DNA from 2 places in the Acidovorax cavernicola genome. Region 1 is predicted to be linked to the other one. Evidence: riboswitches for the same ligand, from Rfam matches in the RefSeq annotation. Region 1 holds a riboswitch; the other holds the start of a gene.
What was found. Region 1 has a riboswitch for glycine ahead of D3H34_RS25310 (D-amino acid dehydrogenase). Riboswitches for the same ligand answer to the same signal wherever they lie in the genome.

Region 2: it holds a riboswitch for glycine, as region 1 does, so the genes downstream of both, gcvT (glycine cleavage system aminomethyltransferase GcvT) here and D3H34_RS25310 (D-amino acid dehydrogenase) in region 1, are expected to answer to the same signal.

Annotation. Positions count from the first base shown of each region.
Region 1 covers NZ_QXMN01000043.1:16,054-21,946, forward strand. The annotation lists gene rfbA (glucose-1-phosphate thymidylyltransferase RfbA) at 1-857, opposite strand, end outside; gene rfbD (dTDP-4-dehydrorhamnose reductase) at 919-1,809, opposite strand; gene rfbB (dTDP-glucose 4,6-dehydratase) at 1,806-2,882, opposite strand; glycine riboswitch at 3,000-3,090, shown strand; glycine riboswitch at 3,136-3,242, shown strand; gene D3H34_RS25310 (D-amino acid dehydrogenase) at 3,334-4,641, shown strand; gene D3H34_RS25315 (RtcB family protein) at 4,660-5,893, opposite strand, start outside.
Region 2 covers NZ_QXMN01000004.1:81,657-87,549, reverse strand. The annotation lists gene D3H34_RS06360 (TRAP transporter large permease) at 1-850, shown strand, start outside; gene D3H34_RS06355 (AraC family transcriptional regulator) at 918-1,703, opposite strand; gene D3H34_RS06350 (MFS transporter) at 1,812-2,999, shown strand; gene D3H34_RS06345 (L,D-transpeptidase Cds6 family protein) at 3,136-3,606, shown strand; gene D3H34_RS06340 (hypothetical protein) at 3,712-4,248, shown strand; glycine riboswitch at 4,280-4,370, shown strand; glycine riboswitch at 4,383-4,495, shown strand; gene gcvT (glycine cleavage system aminomethyltransferase GcvT) at 4,543-5,715, shown strand; gene gcvH (glycine cleavage system protein GcvH) at 5,786-5,893, shown strand, end outside.

The sequences.
Region 1 (5,893 bases):
TTCAGGTACTTTCCGTATCCATTCTTCTGCAGCGGTGCGGCGAGCTTTTCGAGTTGTTCGCGGTCGATGAAGCCATTGCGCCATGCGATTTCTTCAGGACACGCGATCTTCAGCCCTTGCCGATGCTCGAGCGTCGCAATGAACTGCCCTGCTTCGAGCAGGCTCTCGTGCGTGCCCGTATCCAGCCACGCGTAACCGCGCTGCATGATCTGCACGTTCAACTGATCGAGGTCCAGATACGCCTGATTGACTGCCGTGATCTCCAGTTCGCCTCGTGCGCTCGGCTTCACGGCCTTGGCAATGTCGACGACCTGGTTGTCATAGAAGTACAGGCCGGTGACGGCGTAGCTGCTCTTGGGCTGGGTAGGCTTCTCTTCGATGCTGCTGGCCTTGCCGTTGGCATCGAAGGCCACCACGCCATAGCGCTCCGGGTCGTGCACGTGGTACGCGAACACGGTTGCGCCGCTCTGCTTGGCATCGGCGTCCGACAGCAGATGCACGAAGTCGTGCCCATAGAAGATGTTGTCCCCCAGCACCAGCGCACTCGGCGAGTTCCCCACGAACTTGTCGCCGATGATGAACGCCTGCGCCAGGCCATCGGGACTCGGCTGCACCGCGTACTGCAGGTTGATGCCCCACTGGCTGCCATCGCCCAGCAGTTGCTGGAAGCGCGGCGTGTCCTGCGGCGTGCTGATGATCAGGATGTCGCGCATGCCGCCGAGCATCAGGGTGCTCAGCGGGTAATAGATCATCGGCTTGTCGTACACCGGCAGCAGTTGCTTGCTCATGGCGAGCGTGGCCGGATGCAGGCGGGTGCCGGAGCCGCCGGCGAGGATGATGCCTTTGCGTTGCGTCATGGAGTCTCTTCTTCTGTGGGGTCCGTGAAAATCAGTCTGCTCTTGCTCTGTCAGAGAGCCATCAGAGCGTCTCGCGCAGCATGCGCGCCACGCCTTCCTGCCAAGGCGGCAGGCGCAGGCCGAAGGTGGTCTGCAGCTTGGTGGTGTCGAGCCGCGAGTTGTGCGGCCGCGTCGCGGGCGTCGGGAAGGCGCTGGTGGGCACGGCTTCGACAGCCTGCGGTCCTGCCTTGAGTTCGACGCCGGCCTGCTGCGCCATCTCGAGCACGAAACGCGCGTAGCCGTGCCACGTGGTCTCGCCGCCGGCGATGGCGTGGTACAGCCCGGCCTTGGCCGGGTCCTGCAGGGTCGCGCGGATGGCGTGTGCGGTGATGTCGGCCAGCAGTTCGGCGCCGGTCGGTGCGCCGAACTGGTCGTCGATGACGGTCAGCTTGTCGCGCTCCTTGGCCAGGCGCAGCATGGTCTTGGCGAAGTTGCCGCCGCGTGCGGCGTAGACCCAGCTGGTGCGAAAGATCAGGTGCCTCGCGCAGTGCTTGGCCACCAGTTGCTCGCCCTCGAGCTTGGTCTGGCCGTACACGCTGAGCGGGCCGGTCGCGTCATCTTCCTTCCAGGGGCGGGTGCCGCTGCCGTCGAAGACATAGTCGGTGGAGTAATGCACCATCAGCGCGCCGATCTGCTGCGCGGCCTCGGCCACCACGCCGGGCGAGGTGGCGTTGAGCTTGCGCGCGAAGTCGGGCTCGCTCTCGGCCTTGTCGACGGCAGTGTGCGCGGCGGCATTGACGATCACGTCGGGGCGCACCGCCAGCACCGTCTCGGCCAGCTGCTCGGGACGGCTGAAGTCGGCGTGGAAGTCGGTGCTGTCGAAGTCCAGCGCGACCAGCTCGCCGAGCGGCGCGAGGCTGCGCTGCAGCTCCCAGCCGACCTGTCCACCCTTGCCAAGCAGCAGCAGCTTCATGCGCCAGCCTTCGCCGTGGCGTCGTACTGCTTCTCGACCCACTCGCGGTACGCGCCGCTTTGCACGTTGCGCACCCAATCGCCGTTGGCGAGGTACCACTCGACGGTCTTGCGGATGCCGGTGTCGAAGGTCTCGGCCGGCTTCCAGCCGAGTTCGCGTTCGAGCTTGCGTGCGTCGATGGCGTAGCGGCGGTCGTGGCCCGGGCGGTCCGTGACGTAGGTGATCTGTTCCTTGTACGGCTTGCCGTCGGCGCGCGGGCTCAGCTCGTCGAGCAGCGCGCACACGGTGTTGACGATCTCGATGTTGGGCTTCTCGTTCCAGCCGCCGACGTTGTAGGTCTCGCCCAGCGTCCCGGCTTCGAGCACGCGGCGGATGGCGCTGCAGTGGTCCTTCACGTAGAGCCAGTCGCGCACCTGCATGCCGTCGCCGTACACGGGCAGGTTCTTGCCGGCCAGTGCGTTGACGATCATCAGCGGGATCAGCTTCTCGGGGAAGTGGAACGGGCCGTAGTTGTTCGAACAGTTGGTGGTGACCACCGGCAGGCCGTAGGTGTGGTGCCAGGCGCGCACGAGGTGGTCGCTGGCGGCCTTGCTGGCCGAGTACGGGCTGTTGGGCTCGTACTTGTTTTCTTCGGTGAAGGCCGGGTCGGTCTTGGAGAGCGAACCATAGACCTCGTCGGTCGACACGTGCAGGAAGCGGAAGGCCGCCTTCTGGTCGGCCGGAAGGGCGTTCCAGTAGCCGCGCACCGACTCGAGCAGGCGGAAGGTGCCGAGCACGTTGGTCTGCACGAAGTCTTCCGGGCCGTGGATCGAGCGGTCGACGTGCGATTCCGCGGCAAAGTTCACGACGGCACGCGGTTTGTGTTCGGCCAGCAGGCGGTCGAGCAGCGCGCTGTCGCCGATGTCGCCCTGCACAAAGATGTGATTCGCGTTGCCCTTGAGCGATGCGAGGGTCTCGAGGTTGCCCGCGTAGGTCAGCTTGTCGAGGTTCACGACGGGCTCGTCGCCTTGCGCGATCCAGTCGAGCACGAAATTGGCGCCAATGAAGCCTGCGCCGCCGGTCACCAAGATCATGGGGTTCCCTGCCTGTAGAAAAAAGTTTGCTTTACGGAAAATTAACAGTCAATTATCCCATCGGCGCGCAGTGCCGATGTACAGGGGTTGGCCGCCTTGCGGACCCCGCCTACAATCGCCCCCACTGCAGGAGAGCGGGCTTCCACGGAGGCCCTACCGAAGGCGCAAACTCCCATAAACGCTCAGGTCGGCCCGACGAGGTTCCAGGAAGAAATCAGGAACTTCGGCAAGGGGTCAGTACTGCAAATCATCGATACGGCCGTCTGGAGAGCCGCCACGCCATGTGGCGCACCGAAGGAGCAAACCCGCTGCGGGTGCAGCAGGGTGAATCTCTCAGGTACCGAGGACAGGGGGAGCGGCAACTTGGACAGCGGTCGTCCAGTTGCTTGCTATTTGTTCAATAGCACTCCACGCCCGCCGTTCAAGCGCTGCAAACTCAAAGGTACTTGAAATGCGCGTGATCGTTCTTGGCGCCGGCCTGCTCGGCGTGACTTCGGCTTACTACCTCCAGCAACTCGGCCACGAAGTGACCGTGATCGACCGGCAGGCCACCCCGGCCGCCGAAACCAGCTTCGCCAACGGCGGCCAGATCTCGGTCAGCCATGCCGAACCGTGGGCCAATCCGAGCGCGCCGCTGAAGGTGCTGCAATGGCTCGGCAAGGAAGATGCGCCGCTGCTGTTCCGCATCCGCGCCGACATGCGCCAATGGCTCTGGGGCCTGCAGTTCCTGCGCGAATGCACCCCGGCGCGCACCCGCCATAACATCGAACAAATCGTGCGTCTTGGTACATACAGCCGCGACATGTTGCAGCAATTGCGTCGAGACACCGGCCTGAGCTACGACCAGCGCACGCAAGGCATCCTGCACTTCTATACGACGCAGAAGGAATTCGACGGCGCCCTCGCGCCTGCCGAGCAGATGCGAGCCCTGGGCTGCGAACGCCAGGTGATCTCGGCCGACGAGGCCATCCGGATCGAACCCGCCCTCGCCCACATCCGCCCCCAACTCGCCGGCGCCACATACACCGCCGAAGACGAGTCGGGCGACGCCAACCGCTTCGCGCGCGAACTCGTGAAGCTGGCCGAGGCGGCCGGCGTGAAGTTCCTCATGAGCCACACGGTGACCGCGCTGCGCGAAGCCGGCGGCAGCATCGACCACGTCGAGGCGACCGACAGCGAAGGCCGCTTCCAGCGCATCCGCGGCGACGCCTTCGTGCTCGCGATGGGTTCGCTGAGCCCGCTGTACGCGGCGCCGCTGGGCATCCGCCTGCCGATCTACCCGGCCAAGGGCTACTCGGTGACGCTGCCCGTGAAGGACGCCTCCAAGGCCCACCAGGTCTCGCTGACCGACGATGAATACAAGCTGGTGTTCTCGCGCTACACGTCGGAATCGGGCGACCGTCTGCGCATCGCCGGCACGGCCGAACTCAACGGCTACGACCGCGACCTGAACCGCGTGCGCTGCGAAGCCATCGTGCGGCGCGTCGAAGAACTGTTCCCCGGCGCCGGCGACACCGAGCGCGCCCAGTTCTGGACCGGCCTGCGTCCCGCCACGCCGAGCAACGTGCCGCTGATCGGCAAGACGAAGCTGCCGAACCTGTTCCTCAACACCGGCCACGGCACGCTCGGCTGGACGCACGCCTGCGGCTCGGGCAAGTCGATCGCACGCATCGTGAGCGGACTGGCGCCCGAGGTCGACTTCACGTTCGCCGGCATGCCGGCGCCCGCGTCGCGCGCCGTGCAGCCCGCTCTGGGCTGACACGGCACCCGCCCTGGGTCATGCCTTGAACGTGACCCAGGGCTTGAGCCGCACGGCGCAGCGAATCAGCCCCGCACTTTCCTGCGCATCGATCACCGCGCCGATCGGCTTGTAGGCCTGCGGCGCCTCTTCGATGCGGCGCTCCTCGCGCAAGGTCACGCACTGCCAGCTGGCGTTCTCGTCGCCCGGCGCGGGCCGCATCGCGCGCACTTCCTGCCGCCGCATGCGTCGGCCGGCGCCATGGCTGCACGACCACAGCCAGTCCTCGTGGCCCAGTCCGGTCGCCAGGTACGAGTGATCGCCCATCGAGCCCGGGATCAGCGCGAGATCGCCCGCGTGCGCCGGCGTCGCGCCCTTGCGATGGATGTTCATTCCGTGCTCGCGCAGCACCACGTTGTGCGGCACGTCGACCACCAGCGCCGACGCCGTGGCGCCCAGCAGCTCGGCGAAGTCCTTGCGCACCAGCTCGGCCAGCACGACGCGGTTGGCCCACGCATAGCGCGCAGCCACGCCCATGGCCTCGAGGTACTCCTGGGCCAGCGGCCCGGTCAGCCCGTACAGCCCACTCTTCGGATGGCGCAACCCCTGCGGCCACTCGGCCCGCGCCCGGTCCATCCAGCGACCGCCGACATGGAACCCGATGTCGCGCGAGCCGCTGTGGATCATCACCACGACCTCGCCGGCCTTGAGCCCTGCGCGATAGGCCGCATGCCGGTCCATCACCTGGTCGACCACCTGCAGCTCGACGAAGTGATTGCCGCTGCCCGGCGTGCCGAGGCACGGGTCGCGGAAGACCTCGTGGCGCGCGCCGGTGTAGGCCGACGGTGCGTGTCGCGACCGCCCGCCGAAGCTCGCCAGGCCGATGCACGCGCCGATCTCGGCATGCAGCCGGTCGCGGTCGCACGCCGCCCAGAGCCCTTCACCGCGCACGGCATCCAGGAACGCCGCCGGCCCTTCGTCGAACAGCGCGCGAAACGCCGCCGTGTGCACCGGCACGTCGCGCCCGTTGTCGAGCAGGCTGCGCGTGAGCCGCGCGAGCAGCTGCGTCTTGTGCGGCGCCACCTGATCCAGCGTGAGGCCGGTGGTCAGCAGGCGCATGCCGCAGTTGATGTCGGTGCCGACCGCGGCGGGAATGACGAAGTCGCCATCGGTGGCCACGACGCTGCCGACCGGCGCGACCGATCCCGGATGGAAGTCCGGTGTCGCGCAGGCCTTGCACACGCCGTGCTCACTATCGGGCGAGCGCACGCTG
Region 2 (5,893 bases), on a different contig from region 1:
GCTGGGCGTGATCATCCCGCCCTCGATCCCGATGATCCTGTACGGCGTGAGCGCCGAAGTCTCGATCGGCGAGCTGTTCATCGCGGGCTTCGGCCCCGGCATCCTGATCAGCCTCGCGCTGATGCTCTTCGTGTGGGTCTACTGCAAGTGGAAGGGCTGGGGCAAGAACGACGGCGACGGTCGCATGCCCTTCGGCCGCGCGCTGTGGCAGGCCGGCTGGGCACTGCTGATGCCGGTGATCATCCTGGGCGGCATCTACGGCGGGATCTTCACGCCGACCGAGGCCTCGGCGGTGGCGGTGTTCTACGCGCTCGTCGTCGGCATGGTGATCTACCGCGAGATCAAGATCACCGACCTGTTCGCGATCCTGCGCAAGTCGGTGCTGTCGTCGGCGGTGATCATGTTCATCATCGCCAACGCAGGCCTGTTCGCCTTCCTGATCACCCGCGCCGGCGTGCCCGATGCCATCGGCCACTGGCTGCAGGAGGTGCTGAAGTCGCCCGCGATGTTCCTGCTGGGCGTGAACGCGGCACTGTTCGTGATCGGCATGTTCATCGAGACGAGCGCGGCCATCATCGTGCTGGCACCGATCCTCGCGCCGGTGGCGGTGCATTTCGGCATCGACCCGGTGCACTTCGGCCTGATCATGGTGGTGAACCTGGCGCTGGGCATGATCACCCCGCCCTTCGGCGTGAACCTGTTCGCCGCCTGTACGGTGGCGCGCATCTCGCTCGACCGGATCGTGCGGCACCTGATCCCGTTCGTGCTGGTGATCCTGGCCTGCCTGATGGTGATCACCTACGTGCCCTGGATTTCGCTGTCGCTGCGCGACCTGGTCTACGCCAGGTAGCCGGCAGCGCGCAGCCATGCACGCCACTTGAGGCGGGCGGCCTTCGCGGGCCGCCCGCCTTGTCGTTTCAGCGCTCCTTTTTCTGTTGCAGGTACTGGCTCGGTGGCACGCCGAGCGTGCGGCGGAACATCGCGGTGAAGGCGCTCGGGCTCTCGTAGCCGTGCGCCAGCGCCACTTCCAGGATCGACGCGCCCGCGGCCAGCCGCGGCAGGCTCAGCAGCAGCCGCGCCTGGCGGCACCATGCACCGAAGGTCATGCCGGTCTCGCGTTCGAACAAGCGGGCCAGCGTGCGCGCATTCATGTGCAGCCGCTCGGCCCAACCGTCGAGCGTGGCGGGCTGCGAAGGGTCGCGAATGAGTGCCTCGCACAGCGCAGCCAGGCGCGCGTGGCGCGGCATCGGCACATGCAATGACAGCGCGGGCGCGGCCTCGATCTCGTCCAGGATCAGCTCCATCACGCGCTCGTCACGCCCGCCTGGCGGGTAGTCGAGCGGCAGCGAGACCGCCGCCACGATCAGCTCACGCAGCAGCGCGCCCACATGGATCACACGGCAGTCGGCCCCCAGGTCGGCGCGCGTGCCGGGCTCGACGAAGACGGTGCGCATCTTCACCTCGCCGGCCATGCGGATCTGGTGCGTCATGCCCGGCGGCACCCAGACGCCGCGTCCGGTCGGCACCACCCAGCTGCCGGGCTCGGCGCTGACCATCATCACGCCCGAGATCGCGTGGATGAGCTGCCCGCGCCGGTGCGCATGCGGCGGAATGAAGGCGTCGCCGGCCGGGTCGGTCGCCAGCACGGCCACGGCGCGGGGGGTCGATTCGCCTTCTTCGGGGCGCAGATTCAGTTTGTCCATTTCACGACGATGTTTGCACATTCGTGGCGAGAACATCTTTTCGTGTCTTCCTACGATGGCTTTCCCCCTCTTTTTCTCCAACCGGACATCGAAGAAAGAAGCCATCGCATGAACTCGCGCCGACTCGGGCTGCTCACCGGCACCCATGCCGTCAACGACCTCTACCAGGGCCTCGTGCCCGCGCTGCTGCCCCTCATGGTGCTGGAGCGCGGCTACAGCTACACGGCCGTGAGCGGCCTGATGCTGGCGGCCACCGGGCTGTCGAGCGTGGTGCAGCCGCTGTTCGGCCTGTACGCCGACCGCCACCCGCGCGCCTGGCTGGTGCCGGTGGGCTTCCTGGTGGCGGCGCTGGGCGTGGTGCTGGCGGGCCTGAGCCAGAGCTACCTGCTGACCTGGATCGCGGTCGCGCTGTGCGGACTGGGCATCGCGGCCTACCACCCGCCGGCCACCGTGGCCGCGCGCGCGGCCGGCGGCGCCTCGCAGAAGGCGATGAGCGTGTTCTCGGTGGGCGGCACCATCGGCGCCTCGTTCGCGCCCGTGCTGGCGGCCACGGTGGTCGGTGGCGGCAGCCTGTCGCGCAGCTACCTGCTCGGCATTCCCGCGCTCGCGATGGGCGTGGTGTGGGTCGCGGCGAACGTGCGGCGTGGTGCGGCGGCCGGCACGTCGTCGGCATCGCGCGGCTCGAAGGCGGGCGCCCCGGTGCTCAAGCCCCACAACGACTGGCGCGCCTTCGGCCTGCTGGTGGCGACCATCGTGGGCTGGTCGATCCCGTACGTCACGGTGCTGTCGATGCTCTCGCTGCGCATCACGCGCGACCTGCACGGCACCAGCTTCCAGGGCGCCGCGGCGCTCACCGCTTTCACTGCGGCTGGCGCCGTGGGCACGCTGGCCGGCGGCTGGCTCGGCGACCGCATCGGGCGCATGGGCACGATCCGCTGCGGCTACCTGCTCGCGCTGCCGGCCATGGCGGGCCTCGTGCTCGCATCGACGCCCGGCATGGCGTTGGCCTGCACCGCGTGGCTCGGCATGAGCATGTTCCTGCCCTTCGCCGCGCAGGTGACGCTCGCGCAGGACTACCTGCCGCGCAACCCGGCCACCGCCAGCGGCATCACGCTCGGGCTCGCGCTCTCGGTCGGCGGGCTGGTGTCGCCGCTGTTCGGCATGCTGTCGGACGCACGCGGGCTCGGCACGACGCTCACGGTGGTGCTGTGCGTGCTGTGCGTCGCGACCGTGCTGGCCTTGCGGCTTCGCAACCGCACGGTGCAGGTGATGACGGGTGAGGCTGCGGCGGCCTGAGTTCGACCTCGCGCTCTGAGCAACAGACCACGGAAATCCGTGGGCGATTCAACGCCACGCGTCCCCTCTTTCACTGCCAGAATCGACGCAAGCTTCGACGTCGAGCCTGACAGAGCAGAAGAAGGAAAAGGACGCCATGCATCGAATCGCCGCCCAAGGTTGCAGCCTCGCCGCCGCCGGCCTGCTGGCCACGGCCGGTTTCGCGGCCACGCCGGGCGCACCGGCGGTACCGGCCACGGCGCCCGCCGTTGCGGCGAACCCCATCGCCAGCCTCGCCGAAGTCGAAACCGCCGTGCGCGCCTGGGCTGCTGCCTGGTCCGCGCGTGACGTGGAGCGCTACCTCGCGGCCTACGCGCCCGACTTCACCCCGGCGCGCGGCCAGACCCGCGAGCGCTGGGAGGCCGACCGGCGCGCCCGCATCACGGGCAAGTCGCGCATCAGCGTGGGCATCGAGGGCTTGGTGATCAGCATCCAGGGCACCTCCGCCAGCGCGCAGTTCCGGCAGGTCTACCGCGCCGATGCGCTGACCGAGACCGACCGCAAGACCCTCGAACTTCAGCGCGTGGGCCCGCGCTGGCTGATCCGCAAGGAGAGCGCGGGCACCTGACACGGACGCATTCGCGCCCCAATCCCCCTGTAGGCAAATGGTTCACGAAGATGTCACCACTTGCAACGATGCTGCAGCCTTCGACCTCCGAAAGCTGTGGCCGCCATGTTCCCCACCAAGACCGAGAAGGCACGCGACGAACTCCAGGCCGGGCAGCGCACGCTCAGCCAGCGTGAGCGCGCGCTGCTGCTGATGGCCGACGGCCGGCGCACGCTGACCGACTTCAGCCCCCTGTTTCCCAGCCGTGTCGAGGCCGAGCAGGCGATCCAGGGGCTGATGCAGCGGGGCTACCTGCAGGAGGCGCGGCCGGCCCCGGTGCCACCCGCTCCCGCCCCCACGCCCGTCCCGGCCGCGGAGCCGATCCAGGTCGCCACGTCGGCCGACAGCTTCGACGGCAAGCGCTCGCTGGCCACCACGCGCATGTTCCTGTTCGACATCTGCGAGCGCATGTTCGTGCGCCGCGACCCGCGCTTCGCCAACCAGATGCGCGACGCCCTGCGCGAGGCCCGCGACCGCGAGGCCATGCTGACCATCGCCGCGCTGATGCTCTCCGAGATCGAGAAGAGCGCCGGCCCCGAGCGCGCCGACTCGCTGCGCGAGCGCATCGACAAGCTGCTGCCGCCGGCCGAAACCGTGCACTGAGCCGTCGGGCCCGGCCGCTCGATCCACTACACTCGTCGGGTCAGGAGAGAGCCCCGCGCGACGGGGCCGCCGAAGGCGCAGGGGTTCCCCGAACGCTCAGGCAAAAGGACTGACAAGACGCCGGCAACCACCGGCGTTTCCTTGCTGGAGAGAGGCCACTGCACCCCGGGTGCAACGATGGCCCACCGAAGGAGCAAACCCCGATCGTGGGGCGAATCTCTCAGGTAAAGCGGACAGCAGGGGTGGCCCGTGGCGTTGCAGCCATGGATTTCGACTGCCCCTTTGGAGTGCCCCGTGGCTGCTTCTTCCGCTTCCGACGCTCAACTTCTCAAGACCCCACTGTACGACCTCCACGTGGAGCTCGGCGCCCGCATGGTGCCCTTCGCCGGCTACGCCATGCCCGTGCAGTACCCCGCCGGCCTGATGGCCGAGCACAAGCACACGCGCGACGCGGCGGGCCTCTTCGACATTTCCCACATGGGCCAGTTGCGCCTGGTCGGCCCCGACGCCGCCGCCGCCTTCGAGACCCTGATGCCCGTCGACGTGGTCGACCTGCCCGCCGGCAAGCAGCGCTACGGCCTGCTGCTGAACGACGAGGGCGGCATCCTCGACGACCTGATGTTCTTCAACGAAGGCAACGGCTCGCTCTTCGTGATCGTCAACGGCGCCTGCAAGGTGGCCGACCTCGCCCACATCCAGAACAGGATCGGCGCGCGCTGCGAGGTGCAGCCCCTGCCTGACCACGCCCTGCTGGCGCTGCAGGGCCCGCAGGCCGCCGCCACGCTGGCGCGGCTGTCGCCCGGCATCGAGCGCTTCGTGTTCATGACCGGCGGCGCGGTGCAGATCGGCGGCATTCCCGCTTTCGTCACCCGCAGCGGCTACACCGGCGAAGACGGCTTCGAGATCTCGGTGGCCGCCAAGGATGCCGAGGCGCTGGCCCGCCTGCTGCTCGCGCAGCCCGAGGTGAAGCCCGTCGGCCTGGGCGCGCGCAACTCGCTGCGGCTGGAAGCCGGCCTGTGCCTGTACGGCAACGACATCGACACCACCACCACGCCGGTCGAAGCCTCGCTCAACTGGGCGATCCAGAAGGTGCGCCGCGCCGGTGGCGCGCGCGAAGGCGGCTTTCCGGGCGCGGCCAAGGTGCTGGCCCAGCTGGCCGCCGTCGCCTCGGGCGCGGCCGGTCACACCGACCACGAGACGCTCACGCGCAAGCGCGTCGGTCTGGTGGCGCTGGAACGCATTCCGGTGCGCGACGGCACGCTGCTGCAATCGCTCGAAGGCCACGACATCGGCACCGTGACCAGCGGCCTGCTCGGCCCCACGGCCGACCGTTGCGTCGCCATGGGCTACGTGGCCGCCGCCTTTGCCGAGCCCGGCACGCGCGTGCAGGCCATCGTGCGGGGCAAGCCGGTGCCGATGGAAGTCTCGACCATGCCCTTCGTGCCGACGCGCTACTACCGCGGCTGATTTTTCAAGCGCCTCGCCGACCCGGCTAGGCTCTGCACCCCGATTCATTTTTTCCACGAGGAGTTTTTTCATGAGCATCAAGTACACCAAGGACCATGAATGGGTGGCGGCCGAAGGCGGCGCTGCCACCGTCGGCATCACCGTGCATGCGCAGGACGCGCTGGGCGACGTGGTGTTC